One region of the Micromonospora sp. NPDC005206 genome, then DNA from elsewhere that is predicted to be linked to it. Evidence: riboswitches for the same ligand, from Rfam matches in the RefSeq annotation. Region 1 holds a riboswitch; the other holds the start of a gene.
What was found. A riboswitch is a leader RNA that binds a small molecule or an ion and turns the genes downstream of it on or off. The one in region 1 is predicted to bind thiamine pyrophosphate.
Positions count from the first base shown of each region.

Region 2: it holds a riboswitch for thiamine pyrophosphate, as region 1 does, so the genes downstream of both, thiE (thiamine phosphate synthase) here and ABZU69_RS18640 (ECF transporter S component) in region 1, are expected to answer to the same signal.

Region 1 is NZ_JBEXHU010000011.1:204,809-208,573, reverse strand. It holds gene ABZU69_RS18645 (ABC transporter ATP-binding protein) at 1-1,273, opposite strand, end outside; gene ABZU69_RS18640 (ECF transporter S component) at 1,387-1,977, opposite strand; TPP riboswitch at 2,054-2,158, opposite strand; gene ABZU69_RS18635 (alpha/beta fold hydrolase) at 2,262-3,092, shown strand; gene ABZU69_RS18630 (AAC(3) family N-acetyltransferase) at 3,123-3,765, shown strand, end outside.
Region 2 is NZ_JBEXHU010000008.1:175,938-179,702, forward strand. It holds gene thiO (glycine oxidase ThiO) at 1-697, opposite strand, end outside; gene thiE (thiamine phosphate synthase) at 691-1,317, opposite strand; TPP riboswitch at 1,312-1,421, opposite strand; gene ABZU69_RS14235 (ThuA domain-containing protein) at 1,733-3,765, shown strand, end outside.

The DNA.
Region 1 (3,765 bases):
CGAAGGTGGGTTCGTCGCAGATCAGCAGGCGGGGCGCGGTGGCCAGGGCGGTCGCCACGCTCAGCCGCCGGGCCTCCCCACCGGAGAGGGTGTACGGGTTGGCCGCGGCGAGCCGGGTCAGCCGCAGCCGGTCCAGCAGCCCCGCCACGGTCTCCTTGACGGCCGCCTCGGGCTGGCCGGTCCGGCGCGGGCCGAGCGCCAGCTCGTCGAAGACGGTGCTGGTGACGAACTGGTGCTCAGGGTCCTGGAACACCGACCCGATCCGTCGCGCCAGCGCGGGCGCCCGCCACCGGTGCGGGGCGGTGCGGTGGTCCGGCCCGGCCAGTTCGGCGGACGCGGTGACTCGGCCGGCACCCGGCCGGAGCAGCCCACCGAGCAGCAGCGCGAGAGTCGACTTGCCGGCCCCGTTCGGCCCGCGCACGGCGAGCGCCTCGCCGGCGCGTACCGCCAGGTCGGTGGGGGCCAGCCGGGGTGGCAGGCCGAGCCGGTCGGCGGTGAGCAGCAGCTCGCCGGGGGCGGCGGTCGCCCGCCGGATGGCCACGGGATGACCCGGCACCCAGACGCCCTCGGCGGCGAGGGCGGCGCCGTGCGCGGCGAAGACCGCCGCGGGCGGGCCGTCCGCGCGGACCCCGCCGCCGGGCTCCAGGACGACCACCCGGTCGACCAGCGGAAGCGCCTCGGCGACCCGGTGCTCGACCAGGACCAGCGTGGTGTCGGCGTCCAGCGCGCCGGCCACCGCCCGCCGGACGAGGTCTGCCCCGGCCGGGTCGAGGTTGGCGGTCGGTTCGTCGAGCAGCAGCAGGCCGGGGCGCAGGGCCAGCGCACCGGCGAGGGCGAGGCGTTGCTGCTCGCCGCCGGAGAGCGCGGCGGTGGGCCGGTCCCGGTCGTACGGGAAGCCGACCCGGCGCAGCGCCTCGTCCACCCGGGGCCAGATCGCGTCCGTCGGCACCCCCCGGTTCTCCAGCCCGAAGGCGACGTCGTCGCCGCTACGGGCCATCACCAGCTGGGTCTCCGGGTCCTGGAAGACGATGCCGACCCGTTCCCGACCCTTGCGCGGGTCGAGCCCATCGATCTCGACGGTGCCCTCCTGCTCGCCGGAGTCCTCCGGCAGCAGCCCGGCCAGCGCGCTGAGCAGCGTGCTCTTGCCGGCCCCCGACGGGCCGAGCAACAACACCCGCTCCCCAGCCTCGACCCGCAGGTCCACACCGCGTACGGCCCACGCGAGCCGCCCGGCGTGCCGCCACCCGAACCCCCGTAGCTGGACCCCGCTCACCACACCCCCCTTCCCCCGCCCGGGCCGCTCTCACGTCGTTGATCAAGAGGTTTACGTCAGTTCGCCGCCCCTTGTTGACGCAAACCTCTTGATCAACGGGGAAGACGTGGGGGTCAGATGGCGGCGCGGTCGCGGGCGACCGGGAAGCGGTCCAGGACGCCGGTGTCTGCCATCGCGCGGGTGAGGACCCAACCGCCGACGCCGGCGATCACGGTGGCGCTGACGATGGTGAGCAGCGCGTACGGGATGCGGTAGTCGACCAGCTCGTACTCGGCGTTCCAGACGAAGAAGTCGAACAGCGCGGCGCTGAGCCCGGTCAGCGCGCCGGCCAGCGCCGCGGTCGGCAGCCGGAACGAGCGGTACCGGAAGGCCGCGAAGGCCAACTCGGCGCCGAGGCCCTGCACGATGCCCTGCGGGATCACCGTGCCGGCCCACTGGCTGCCCAGCAGCGCGGAGAGGACCGCGGCGACCGTCTCGCAGTAGAGCGCGGCGCCGGGCTTGCGGATGACCAGGCCGCCCACCACGGCCGGCATCAGCCAGACGCCGTAGATCAGCGTCTGTGCCGGCGGGAAGAAGGCGAACGCCCCCTCGGTGGCGCTCCAGACCAGGCCCCAGGCCCAGAAGATGACGCCGAAGGCGACCGCGATCACCGAGGCGACCACGATGTCGATGGTGCGCCAGCGGTTGGTGTCGCTGTGGTTCATGTGAATGCTCCCAGTTCTGACTGCGAACCAGGAGAAGACGCACGCCGCGCGCCCGGTGGCACCGGACGGCGGCGCGGCTGGAGGTCGACCGAACTCCCTGCGCTGGCATTACCCAGATCAGGTTCGAGGGTCTGCGGGCGTGCCCGCACTCTCAGCGCTGTGCGCTCCCCTGTCGGATGTGAAGTTGTCTCGCTGACGCTAGCACCGACCAGGGGTACCGGCCCAGCAGGGCGTCCCGCCGCAGGGTCCGGTTCAGGAGACTTCGGCTGGGTAGGCTGACGATCATGCGGGTTGACGCACGGGGTCTCAGGTTCGACGTACGCGCCGGTGGTCCGCCGGACGGCGCGCCCGTCCTGCTTTTGCACGGCTTCCCCCAGCACTCCGGCGAGTGGGACGAGGCCGCGACGGCGCTGCACACAGCCGGGCTGCGCACGTACGCGCTGGACCAGCGGGGCTACTCGCCGGGCGCCCGGCCGGCGGCGGTCCCGGACTACCGGATCCCCGAACTGGTCGCCGACGCGGTGGCGGTGCTGGACGCGCTCGGGCTGGACGCCGTCCACCTGGTCGGCCACGACTGGGGTGCGATCGTGGCCTGGGCGCTGGCCGCCCGGCACCCCGAGCGGGTCCGTACGTTGACCGCGGTGTCCGTGCCACATCCGGCAGCCATGGCGCACGCGCTCGCCACCGACGGCCAGCAGAAGGCGCGCTCGTCGTACATCGCGTTGTTCCGTAAGCCGGGCAAGGCGGAGAAGGTGCTGCTGGCGTGGAACGCCACCGCACTGCGCAAGTTGCTCACCGGGGTGGGCGACGCGTCCCGGGTGGACCACTACGCCGACCCGATGCGCGAGCCGGGCGCGCTCACCGCGGCGCTGAACTGGTACCGGGCGATGTCCCGCGCCGACCTGGCCGGCGTCGGCCCGGTCGCGGTGCCCACCACGTACGTGTGGAGCGACCGGGACATCGCCATCGGCCGGACCGCCGCCGAGGCGTGCGCCGCCAACGTCACCGGGGACTACCGCTTCGTCGAGCTGCCCGGCGTGAGCCACTGGATCCCGGACGCCGCGCCGGGCCCGCTGGCCGAGGCGATCCTGGCCCGAACCAGCGGAACGGCCTGAGCCATGGCGGTCGGGAGGCACACCGTGACGATGGACGCCGGCGGGCCGGGGACCCGGCGCTCGATCGCCGCGCAACTGCGCATGCTGGGCGTACGCCCCGGCGGGACGCTGCTGGTGCACGCCGGGCTGCGTCAGCTGGGTTTCGTCTGCGGTGGTCCGCAGGCGCTGGTGCTCGCCCTGCGCGACGCGCTCGGCCCGGACGGCACGATCGTGGTGCCCACCCACACCCCGGACAACAGCGACCCCGCGCAGTGGCGCGACCCGCCGGTGCCGGTGGACTGGTGGCCGCTGATCCGCGCCGAGATGCCCGGATTCGATCCGGCGGTCACCCCGAGCCGATTCATGGGCGTGTTCGCCGAGACGGTCCGCGGCTGGCCCGGAGCGCTGCGCAGCTCCCATCCCCACGTGTCGTTCGCCGCCCTCGGCCCGGCCGCCGAACAGGTGGTCGCCGGGCACACCCGGGCCGACATGCTCGGTGAGGGCTCCCCACTGGCCCGGCTCTACGACCTCGACGCCCACGTGCTGCTGCTCGGTGTGGACCACGCGGTGAACACCTCGCTGCACCTGGCCGAGTACCGCCGTCCGGCCCCACCCCACGAGCAGTTGGGCGCGGCGGTACGCACCGCCGACGGTGGCCGCGAATGGGTGTGGTGGCAGGACGTACGGCTCGACG
Region 2 (3,765 bases), on a different contig from region 1:
CGGGCGCGCGTAGCCGGAGGATCTGGCCCTTCACCGGCCGCACGGGCAGGCCGGTGAGGGCGGCGGCGCCGCAGCCGGCGGCGACCACGGTGACCCGGGCGTCCACCTCGGCGAGGGAACGGACCGCCCGCGGGGCGAGCACCGCGCCGGCCCGCTGCGCGGCCGTGCGCAGCGCCGGCACCAGCAACCGTGGGTCGACCTGGTGGTCGGTGGGCGCGAGTGCCCCGCCGCGCACCCGCGGCGCGAGCGCCGGCTCGCGGTCGCGCAGCTCGGTGGGGCGCAGCGGGGTGACCGGCAGGCCCAACCCCTGCTGGTACGCCCAGAGCCGGCGCGCCTCGGCCAGGTCGTCCGCGGTCAGCCCGACCAGCAGGGTGCCCTCGGTCCGGTAGCCCAGCTCGACGCCGCTCGCCTCGGTCAGCTCGTCCGCGAACGCCGGCCACCGGGCGGCGGACGCCAGCAGCAGCCCGGTCAGCTGCCGCTCACCGAAGTACGCCTCGGCCACCGGAGAGAGCATCCCGGCGGCCACCGCCGAGGCCCCCGACCCGGGGGACGGATCGTGCACCACCACCCGAAGTCCGCGGGCGGCGCACCGCCAGGCGATCGCCAACCCGATCGGCCCCGCCCCCACCACCGCCACGTCCGCAAGGAAGGGCCCCTTGTTAACGGATTCTGTAGAGGAAGGGCCCCCTGTTAACACGTCAGCGCCCCGAGCAGCTCGGCGGTGGCCCGGGCCGGGTCGGCGGCAGCGGATACCGCGCCCACCACCGCCACCCCGTACGCCCCGGCGGCTCGCAGCGCCGGCACCCGGGCGGCGGTCACCCCACCGATCGCGATCACCGGAACGTCGACCGCGTCGTTGACCGCCCGTACCCCCGCCGGGCCGATCGGGTCCGGCAGCCCGGCCTTGGTGCTGGTGGCGTGGCACGGCCCGACGCCCAGGTAGCTGGCTCCCGCGGCGACGGCCTCGATCGCCGTCTCCGGTGCCCGGGCGGTGGCCCCGAGCACGCCGGTGGGGCCGAGCACCCGGCGGGCGGCGGCGACCGGTAGGTCGTCGGCACCGACGTGTCCACCGGCGGCGCACACCGCCAACGCCACGTGCAACCGGTCGTTGACCAGGCAGGTCGCCCTGTACGGCGCGCAGAGCGCGAGCACCCGCCGGGCCAGGTCGTACGCCTCGCGGTCGGTGGCGGAGTCCTCGACCCGGACCTGCACCACCAGGTCGGCTCGGGCCGTGGTGAGGGCGGCCCGGACCACGGTGAGTGGATCCCGCCCGGGTCGGGTGTCGGTGATCAGATGCAGTCGCCCGAGGGACGGCACGGCAACGCTCCTCCCTGCGCCGGCATTACCCGGATCAGGTTCGACGGTCGGGGGCTGTCAGCCCCCCTCTCAGCCCGGTACACCGGACTCCCGTGGGTTACTTGCGTGTCACCGTACGACAGTTCCGGCCGTCTGCCAAGGCGGGGTCGGCCGGCGGCCGGCGGGCGAAAACCACACCGCTCGGCGAGATCCGTTGGGCGCTTCATGCGGTCCTGTTCGGAATGTCGCCCACCGTTGCAGAACCGTTACCCGCCGGCATCTTGCCGGACATTGATCCAACCGAATTAATTTGTTCAGCGATTCGACAAAATGCTGGCGTGGTTGCCCTGGCACGGCATTCGCACCGGCTCCATCTGGGACGGTCTTCGGCGAGCCGGCCCCCGCGATCCCTGTCCACCGCGACATAGGAGGCGGCGTGTCCCATTCTCGTCGTGCCCGAGTACCCATCACCGCGACCCTGATCTCCCTGGCCCTGGCCTCGACAACTCTGTTCGGGCTGCCCGCCCAGGCGGCTCCGGCCGCCGCCCAGGTCCCCCCGCGAAACACGCCGGCCGCGGCCCCGGTCAGCCAGGTGCCGCCGAAGGCGCCAAAGGCTGCGGCCGATCCCTTCTCCGTCCTGGTGTTCTCCAAGACGGCCGGCTTCCGCCACGACTCCATTCCCACCGGGCTCGCCGCGATCCAACAACTGGGCGAGGCCAACGGATTCACCGTGGACAGTTCCGAGGACGGTGGCGCGTTCACCGACGCCAATCTGGCGAAATACCGGGCGGTGATCTGGCTCTCCACCACCGGCGACGTGCTGGACGCCGAGCAGCAGCCCGCGTTCGAGCGGTACGTGCGTGCCGGCGGCGGTTACGTCGGCATCCACGCCGCCTCGGACACCGAGTACAGCTGGGCCTGGTACGGCGACCTCGTCGGCGCGTACTTCGCCAACCACCCCGCGAACCAGCAGGCCACGGTCAAGGTGGAGGACCACGCCCACCCGTCCACCGCCGAGCTTCCGGACCGCTGGTCCCGCTTCGACGAGTGGTACAACTACCAGACCAACCCCCGGCCGGACGTGCACGTGCTGGCCAGCCTGGACGAGAAGAGCTACACCCCGGGCGCCGGTGCGATGGGCGCCGACCACCCGATCGCCTGGTGCCAGGACTTCGACGGCGGCCGTTCCTGGTACACCGGGGGCGGGCACACCCGGGAGTCGTACGCCGAGCCGGAGTTCCTCTCCCACCTGCTCGGCGGGATCCGGACCGCCGCCGGGGTGGCGGACGCCGACTGCGGCGCCTCGAAGACCGCGAGCTTCGAGAAGGTCACCCTGGACAGCAACACCAGCAACCCGATGGAGTTGGACATCGCCCCGGACGGGCGGGTCTTCTACGTCGAGCGGGACGGCCGGGTGCAGGTCGTCAAGCCGGACACCGGCAGCACGTTCACCGCCCTCGACCTGGACGTCTTCACCGGCAACGAGGACGGACTGATCGGCATCCGGCTCGACCCGGACTTCGCCACCAACAGGTGGGTGTACCTCTACCACGCCCCGAACGACGGCATCGCGCGCAACCTGCTGTCCCGGTTCACCGTGACCGGCGACACCATCGACCCGGCCAGCGAGAAGCAGGTGCTGCGGGTCGACACCCAGCGCAACACCTGCTGCCACGCCGGCGGCAGCATGGCGTTCGACAGTGTCGGCAACCTGTACCTGGCCACCGGCGACAACACCAACCCGTTCGAGTCGAGCGCGTACTCGCCGCTCGACGAGCGGCCGGGCCGCCAGGACTACGACGCGCAGCGCACCTCCGGCAACACCAACGACCTGCGCGGCAAGGTGATCCGGATCCACCCGGAGGACGACGGGACGTACACCGTCCCGGCGGGTAACCTCTTCGCGCCGGGCACCGAGAAGACCCGTCCCGAGATCTACGCGATGGGCTTCCGCAACCCGTTCCGGATCGGCACCGACCCGAAGACCAACACGCTCTACGTCGCGGACTACGGGCCGGACGCCAACGCGGACAGCCCCACCCGGGGCCCGCGCGGCCTGGTCGAGTGGAACATCGTCACCCCCGGCAATTACGGCTGGCCGTACTGCACCGGGACGAACGAGGCGTACAACGACTACACGTTCCCGTCCGGCCCGAGCGGGGCGAAGTTCGACTGCGCAGCCCCGGTGAACAACTCGCCCAACAACACCGGCCTGACCAACCTCCCGCCGGTCGTCCCAGCGACCGTCGACTACGGGTACGCCGGTGACGCGCGATACCCGGAGATCGGCGGCGGCGGCGCCCCGATGGGCGGCCCGGTCTACCGGTACGACGCCGACCTCGACTCCGACCGGAAGTGGCCGGCGTACTACGACGGCAAGGCGCTGCTCGGCGAGTGGAACCAGTCGAAGATGTACACCATGCAGGTGACCGCCGACGGCAGGTCGTTGGTGGACATCAACCAGTTGCT